DNA from 2 places in the Rhizobium sp. PAMB 3174 genome. Region 2 is predicted to be linked to the other one. Evidence: riboswitches for the same ligand, from Rfam matches in the RefSeq annotation. Region 2 holds a riboswitch; the other holds the start of a gene.
The links. A riboswitch is a leader RNA that binds a small molecule or an ion and turns the genes downstream of it on or off. The one in region 2 is predicted to bind thiamine pyrophosphate.

Region 1 (4,207 bases), 340 kb from region 2:
CGATGCGGTCGCCGCGATGGACGCGGGTCGAAAACGGCTGAACGATCGTCCTGTCGCCGAAGCTCTTGGTGATCTTTTCCGCCTCGACGACGAGCTTGCCGGATTCACGCGCTTCCACCGCCGTTGCCTGCACCGTGCCCTGCGGGCCGCGATGCGAACGATGCTCGGCGCGCATGGCGTGCAGTTCGCCGAGCCTGCGGACGTTGCGCTTGCGTCGTGCGGTCACGCCGTAACGCAGCCAGTGTTCCTCGCGTTCGATGGCGCGGCCGAGCTTGTGCTGCTCGAGTTCTTCCTCTTCCAGCACCTTGTCGCGCCATTCCTCGAAGAAGGCGAAGCCCCGGTCGAGACGGCGCGAAGTGCCGCGATCGAGCCAGACGGTGGCGTTGGAGACCTTTTCGAGGAAGCGGCGGTCGTGCGAGATGACGACGAGCGCGCTGCGGCTCCCGTTCAGTTCGCCTTCCAGCCATTCGATGGTGGTGAGGTCCAGATGGTTGGTCGGCTCGTCCAGGAGCAGGATATCCGGCTCCGGCGCCATGACGCGGGCGAGCGCCGCGCGACGGGCTTCGCCGCCCGACAGCGTCGAAGGATGTTCCTCGCCGGTCAATCCGAGATGCGACAGCAGGTAGGTGACGCGGTAGGGATCATCGCCGGGGCCGAGGCCGGCCTCTGCATAGGCCTGCACGGTGGCGAAGTCGCCGAAATCGGGTGACTGCTCCAGATACCGGATGGTGGCGGACGGGTGACGGAAGACTTCGCCCGACTGTGCTTCGGCAAGGCCGGCGGCGATCTTCAGGAGCGTCGACTTGCCCGAACCGTTGCGGCCGACAAGGCAGATGCGATCGCCGGGCTCGACCTGCAGGCCGGCGCCATCGAGAAGCGGCGCGCCGCCGAAGCTCAAGTGAATGTCGTCGAGTTTGAGAATGGGGGGCGCCAAAGGTCAGGCTCCTGTCATGTCATAGGGGCGGGCGAGGAAAATGCCCCGGCCCGATTTGAGCGACAGGCGCACGGGGCCTTCCGCCACATTGGAAATCGTCCGCGTCGATCCGAACGGCAAGGCAAAGGCCTGCAGCGGATAGCGGACATTGGCAAGTGTCAGGCCGGACAGTGCCGTCAGTCCGAGCACGGAGAAGAGGCTGCCGCGCGGCAGATCGATTTCCCGGTCGCCCGGAAGCAGCGGATAGGCCTCCTCGATTCCCGACGTCAGCAGCACGTCGAGGCCGCTCTCGGCCAGGTGACTGGCGTGCAGCAGATGCATCAGCGCATGATCCGAGCGCTCGCCGCCCAGCGCGCCGGCAAGAACGAGTGCGGTCGCGCCGCGTTCGAGCGCCACCTGCACCGCGAGTTCGCCGTCGGTCGCCGCTTTCGCTGGCGGAAAATCACGGCGCTCCACGTCCGGCCAGTTCTTCTTCAGGCTCTCGGTGGAGGAATCGAAATCGCCGACCCAGAGCTCCGGCGTGATGCCGAGCGCACGGGCGTGTCGCATGCCGCCGTCGGCGGCAATGTAGCGCGCGCCGGCAGAGGCCGCCTCAAGCCGCGGGGTTACGGCAAGGTCGCCGCCGAGAAGAATGGTGAAGAGCGTCATGGGACAAGCGCAATAGCGCAAAATCGCCGGCAATGGAAAGGGAAACCGGCGGCGGCAATCGTCGAATTTCCTTGTCATAAAGCCGCCGGCACAGTAAATCTCGCGGCAGATCTAACGGGGTGCACCTTCCACGATGCTGGAATGGCGCTGAGAGGCCTGAGGCCAACCCGCAGAACCTGATCCGGCTAACACCGGCGGAGGGATTAGACGCATCTCATCAGCGCGCTATCCCAACATGTAAAACATAAGGAGGCGCCTGATGCGCAGACTGACGATTTCGCTCACCATGGCCGTTGCGGCCCTGTCATTCGTTCTGCCGGCATCTGCCGCGGACAAGGTGCTGACCGTCTACACCTACGAAAGCTTTATTGCCGACTGGGGCCCGGGTCCCAAGGTCAAGGAAGCCTTCGAGAAGACCTGCGCCTGCACAGTCAAATTCGTTGGTGTCGAGGACGGCGTTGCGCTGCTGACGCGGCTGAAGCTGGAGGGCGAAGGCACCAAGGCCGACGTCGTGCTCGGGCTCGACACGAACCTCATCGCCGAAGCGAAGTCGACCGGGCTTTTCGTGCCGGCGGAGGTGGACACGTCCAAGGTTTCGGTTCCGGGCGGTTTCTCCGACGACGTCTTCGTCCCCTATGACTACGGTCATTTTGCCGTCGTCTACGATACCAAGTCGATGGCCGAACCGCCGAAAAGCATGAAGGACCTGGTCGAGGGAGATCCGTCGCAGAAGATCGTCATCGAGGATCCGCGCACGTCGACGCCGGGCCTCGGCCTGCTTCTCTGGGTGAAGTCGATCTACGGCGACAAGGCGCCGGAGGCATGGGGCAAGCTCAAGGACCGCGTGCTGACGGTGACGCCGGGCTGGTCGGAAGCCTATAGCCTGTTTACCAAGGGCGAGGCGCCGATGGTGCTGTCCTACACCACGTCTCCGGCCTATCACATGATCGCCGAGAACGAGAACCGCTACCAGGCGGCAAGCTTCTCCGAAGGCCATTACATCCAGATCGAGGTTGCGGGTGTGACCAAGACGGCGGCCGACAAGGATCTCGCCCGGCAGTTCCTGACCTTCATGGTGAGCCCGACCTTCCAGGACATCATTCCGGAAACCAACTGGATGATGCCGGCAGCCCCGACTTCCGCGCCGCTTCCGGCCGCCTTCGACACGCTTGTCCATCCGGACAAAACCTTCCTGATGGACCCCGACACTGTCGAGAAGAACCGCAAGGCCTGGATCGACGAATGGCTGGCGGCGATGGCGGTCAACTGACGTTTCGATGCAGATTGCCGGCCGGGACAGACGAGGTGCGATCATCGGCGGGGCCATGGGCCTCGCCTGCCTCTCACTGTTCGTCGGCGTGGCGATCGGATCGCTCTTGAGCTACGGCGGATCGGGCCTGTCGATCTCGCCGCTTGGCGATCCCTATATCCGGCGCGTACTGATCTTCACGTTGTGGCAAGCTGGCCTCTCCACTGCGCTTTCCATCCTGTTCGCCATTCCCGTGGCACGCGCGCTCGCACGTCAAAGACAGTTTCCGGGCCGTGTCTGGGTGCTGCGGCTGATGGCCGTGCCGATGGGCCTGCCGGTGCTGATCGGCGCTCTGGGCCTGCTCGGTCTCTGGGGTCGGCAGGGCATGCTGAACAAGGCTCTCCTCGGTCTTGGCCTCGACAGTCCCGTAAACATCTACGGATTGTCAGGCATCCTGCTCGCCCATGTCTTCTTCAACATGCCGCTCGCCGTCCGCTATCTGGTGGCCGGTCTCGATCGCGTGCCGAACGAATACTGGCTCCTGTCGGCGCAGCTCGGCATGCGCTCCGGGAGCATTTTCCGCTTCGTCGAGTGGCCGGTCATGCGCCGGCACCTGCCCGGTGTCGCGGGGCTGATCTTCATGCTCTGCGCCACCTCCTTCACGCTGGTGCTGGTACTTGGTGGCGGTCCGGCGTTGACGACGGTTGAGGTGGCAATCTATCAGGCGCTGCGTTTCGATTTCGATCCCGGCCGCGCCGTCTCATTGGCCGTCATCCAGATCGTCATTACTGCTATTCTCCTGTCGCTGATGGCGTTCCTGCCGGTGCCGGAGGACCACGGAACGACGACCGGTCGAACTGCACGCCGGCCGGATGCCCGGCCGCCTGCTGCGAAGGCTGTCGACGGTGCGATCATTGCCGTCGCGACCGCTTTCGTACTGTCGCCGCTGGCCATGGTTGCGGCGGCCGGCATGCGTGCCGATCTCGCCAGGCTTGTGAGCGAACCCGTCTTCTGGCAGGCAACGGTGACCAGCCTGACGATCGCCTTCTTCTCCGGCTTGTTTGCGGTGCTTATCGGGATTGCGCTCGTGCGTGCGCAGCTGGAGACCGACGGCGGCGGAACGCTTGTCGCCAGAGCCTTCTCAACGGCGATCGGGTCTTCCTCGTCACTCGTCCTGCTGGTGCCGCCGGTCGTTCTTGGTACCGGCTGGTTTCTCGTCCTGCGGTCGGTGGGCGTCACCACGTCGGCGGCACCCTATCTCGTCCTCTTGATCAACACGGTGATGGCCTTGCCGTTCGTGGTGCGCATCCTCCATCCGGCGGTCGAGGTCCACCGCCAGCGGACGGCACGGCTCAGCGCCAGCCTCGGCATGTCCG
Region 2 (4,207 bases):
TGCGATGCGCCTCCCGGGCACTGCCGACATCGATCGTCGAGCAATCGATGATCACGGCACCCTTGTCGGCGGCCGGTACGATTTCGCCGAAGACCTTGAGCGCGATCGGCCCGTTGGGCAGCATGGTGATGATGAAGTCCGCACCGGCTGCGGCCTTCGCGGCGCTGCCTGCGGGATGCATGCCTTCGGCCTTCGCATTCGCGAGCGCTTCGGGTACGGCATCGTAGACGTGAAGTTCATGGCCGGCCTTGGCGAGATTGATCGCCATCGGCAAGCCCATGTTGCCGAGCCCGACAAACGCTACTCTGGCCATTTGAAAGCCTCGTGCGTCATGGGTTCCTCCTCCCGTTCGCATTCCGGTTTGTGCTGTTTCACCGCCGCGGGGCTCCCATCCCGCCGTCCGTGCAGCACACTCCATATCGCAATTCATATATGCGATTGCTTCTGCAAGGCTACGGGCTTGATCGCCATACCATTGTGCGATTATGCTCATACCATGCTCTTTGATTGGGACGACTTACGCTATTTTCTCTCCGTTGCCCGCACCGGACGGCTTACTGCGGCCGCCGGCCGGATGGGGACGGATCACGCCACCGTAAGCCGTCGCGTACGCGCGCTGGAGGAAAAGCTGGGCGCCGCGCTCTTCACCCGCTCGCCGCGCGGATACACGCTCACCGACATCGGCGAGCGCCTGCTCAAGCACGCCGAGGACATCGAAAGCACGGCCGCCCACATCCAGAACGATATTGCCGGCGAGCGCTTTTCGTTGAGCGGCGCGGTGCGCATCGGCGCGCCCGACGGATTTGGAAGTTTCTTCCTGGCGCCCCGCATCGGCGAGCTTGCCGCGCGCAATCCCGAACTCGAACTGCAGATCGTGGCAATGCCGAGGGTCTTCAACCTGTCCAAGCGCGAGGCGGACATCGCCATCAGCCTGTCGCGGCCCGAGCGCGGTCGGCTCTTTTCCCGCAAGCTTGTGGATTACACGCTGCATCTCTACGCGTCGAAGGATTATCTGCGCCGCCACGGCCCGATCACCCGCAAGGAGGAATTCGTCCGCCATCTCCTGATCGGCTATATCCCCGAGCTGATCTACACGCCGGAGCTCGAATATCTCTACGCGGTCGGCGAAAATCTCTCGGCCCGGCTGTCGAGCACCAATCTCATCGCCCAGCTGAAGGCGACGGAGGCCGGGACGGGGCTCTGCATCCTGCCGGATTTCATTGCCGGCGACCTGCCGTCGCTGGTTCCCGTGCTGCCGGACGTGGTCGAGCTGAGGCGCACTTTCTGGCTGATCGCCCACGAGGATTCGCGCGAATCGGCCCGGGTGCAGACGGTCATCCAGTTCATTGCCGAACAGGTGGAGCAGTCGCACCGCGACTTTGTCAGGTCCTACAAACCATCCGCCACGACCGGTAACGTGGCAAGACGCTGATGCGAGTTGATTGCCGCCCCCGGATCGGCTTCAAATGCGGGAAGTTTTGGATTTGGAAGGAGTTTTCGGCATGGTCGCGACGGTGGATCTCAATTCGGACATGGGCGAAAGCTTCGGTGCCTATCGGATGGGCGACGATGAGGCGATGCTCGACATCGTCACCACGGCGAATGTCGCCTGCGGCTTCCATGCCGGCGATCCGATCGTCATGCGCGACACGATCCTCGCCGCCAAGGCGCGTGGTGTCGCCATCGGCGCGCATCCCTCCTTCATGGATCTCTACGGCTTCGGACGGCGGCGGATCGTCGGCGACAGCCCGGCCGATCTCGAAGCGCAGCTCATCTACCAGATCGCCGCGATCCAGGGCATGGCCCGCGCGCTCGGCTGGCCGATCACCCATGTGAAAACCCATGGCGCGCTCAACAACATGGCGGCGGAGGACGCGGATCTGGCGGCCATTTGCGTGCGCGCCGTCAAGGCGGTGGACCCTAGGCTGGTTTTCGTCTGCCTGCCCTATTCGGAAATGACGGCGGCGGCGGAAAAGGTCGGCCTGCCGGTGGTCTGCGAGGTCTTCGCCGACCGGACCTATACGCCCGAGGGACGCCTGACCTCCCGCAAGATGGAAGGCTCGGTGATCCACGACCCCAATCAAAGCGCCGATCACGTGCTCTCTATGGTGCGCGATGGCCAGATTGTGACGACGGCGGGCACGAAGCTGCCGGTCGAGGCAGCGACGGTCTGCGTGCATGGCGACACGCCGGGTGCGGTCGCGATGGCGCGGGCACTCCGCGAGGCGCTGACCGGTGAGGGCATCGCCATCCGGCCCTTCGCCATGCCGGTCGCGCAAATCTGACATTTCGCGCCGCCGGCACCAAGCCTCTTGACGCCGGCCGGCTTTCGCTCCTACCCTTGGCGCATTCACCAGGGGGGTCCCGCAAGGGGCTGAGATTCTGCTGGGCTTTCTTGAAAGCAGCGCAGTGACCCGTTGAACCTGATCCAGTTCATACTGGCGTAGGGACGGTGCTAGCGCTGCAGATGCGACGAAACCCGAAATCCGGGACGTCGCGGGCGTCTTACCATCATTCCGGCTTCGAACTGGGTCTCCAACTTGAAACATTGGAGCCTCAAATGAACATTGCCGCCAAGAATATTACCCCCGACATCACCAAGGGACCGTTGCCCGCTTCCACCAAGGTCTACAAGCCGGGCGAAATCCATCCGCATATCCGTGTGCCGATGCGCGAGATCGCTGTTCATCCGACCGCTGGCGAGCCGCCGGTCACGGTCTATGATTCCTCCGGGCCCTATACGGACCCGGCGCAATCGATCGATATCGAAAAGGGCCTGCCGCGCCTGCGCGCCGACTGGGTGGCCGCCCGCGGCGACACGGAGGAATACGAAGGCCGCGTCGTCAAGCCGGAGGATAACGGCTTTGCCACCGGCGAACGCCTGACGCCGGAATTCCCCAACCTGCAGACGCCGCGCCGGGCCAAGGAGGGCAAGGCCGTCACCCAGATCGCCTACGCCCGCGCCGGCATCGTCACGCCCGAGATGGAGTTCATCGCCATCCGCGAAAATCTCGGCCGCAAGGCGCTGAAGCAAAAGCTTGTCCGCGATGGCGAGAGCTTCGGTGCGGCGATCCCGGATTTCGTCACGGCGGAATTCGTCCGCGAGGAAGTCGCCCGCGGCCGCGCCGTCATTCCCTCCAACATCAACCATCCGGAAGCCGAGCCGATGATCATCGGCCGGAACTTCCTGGTGAAGATCAACGCCAATATCGGCAATTCCGCCGTCACCTCGTCCATGGCCGAAGAGGTCGAGAAGATGGTCTGGGCGACCCGCTGGGGCGCCGACACCGTCATGGACCTGTCGACCGGGCGCAACATCCACAACATCCGCGAATGGATCATCCGCAATTCGCCGGTGCCGATCGGCACGGTGCCGCTCTACCAGGCGCTCGAAAAGGTCGGCGGCATCGCCGAAGACCTGACCTGGGAGGTTTTCCGCGACACGCTGATCGAGCAGGCGGAGCAGGGCGTCGACTATTTCACCATCCATGCCGGCGTCCGGCTCTCCTATATCCCGCTCACCATCAACCGTGTCACCGGCATCGTGTCGCGCGGCGGCTCGATCATGGCCAAGTGGTGTCTGCATCATCACAGGGAGAGCTTCCTCTACGAGCATTTCGAGGAGATCTGCGACATCTGCCGCGCCTATGACGTGTCATTCTCGCTCGGCGACGGCCTGCGTCCCGGCTCGATTGCGGACGCCAACGACGCCGCGCAGTTTGCCGAACTGGAGACGCTCGGCGAACTGACGCAGATCGCCTGGGCAAAGGATTGCCAGGTCATGATTGAAGGCCCCGGCCATGTGCCGATGCACAAGATCAAGGAGAACATGGACAAGCAGCTCGCCGTATGCGGCGAGGCGCCGTTCTATACGCTCGGGCCGCTGACGACCGACATCGCGCCCGGCTACGATCACATCACCTCGGGCATCGGGGCGGCGATGATCGGCTGGTTCGGCACGGCGATGCTCTGCTACGTCACGCCGAAGGAGCATCTGGGCTTGCCGGACCGCAACGACGTGAAGACGGGCGTCATCACCTACAAGATCGCCGCCCACGCCGCCGATCTCGCCAAGGGTCATCCGGCCGCGAAGATTCGCGACGATGCGCTGTCGCGCGCCCGCTTCGAGTTCCGCTGGGAGGACCAGTTCAACCTCTCGCTGGACCCGGAAACGGCCCGCTCCATGCACGACGAGACGCTGCCGAAG

Region 1: linked by a shared signal. The riboswitch ahead of thiB (thiamine ABC transporter substrate binding subunit) and the one ahead of thiC (phosphomethylpyrimidine synthase ThiC) in region 2 are both predicted to bind thiamine pyrophosphate.

The regions. Positions count from the first base shown of each region.
Region 1 covers NZ_CM128608.1:3,816,984-3,821,190, forward strand. Annotated here, with positions in the region: gene ACU5AY_RS18235 (ABC-F family ATP-binding cassette domain-containing protein) at 1-934, opposite strand, end outside; gene ACU5AY_RS18240 (thiamine diphosphokinase) at 938-1,582, opposite strand; TPP riboswitch at 1,688-1,802, shown strand; gene thiB (thiamine ABC transporter substrate binding subunit) at 1,869-2,852, shown strand; gene thiP (thiamine/thiamine pyrophosphate ABC transporter permease) at 2,860-4,207, shown strand, end outside.
Region 2 covers NZ_CM128608.1:3,479,795-3,484,001, reverse strand. Annotated here, with positions in the region: gene mmsB (3-hydroxyisobutyrate dehydrogenase) at 1-313, opposite strand, end outside; gene ACU5AY_RS16805 (LysR family transcriptional regulator) at 497-1,432, shown strand; gene ACU5AY_RS16800 (LamB/YcsF family protein) at 1,503-2,285, shown strand; TPP riboswitch at 2,346-2,468, shown strand; gene thiC (phosphomethylpyrimidine synthase ThiC) at 2,561-4,207, shown strand, end outside.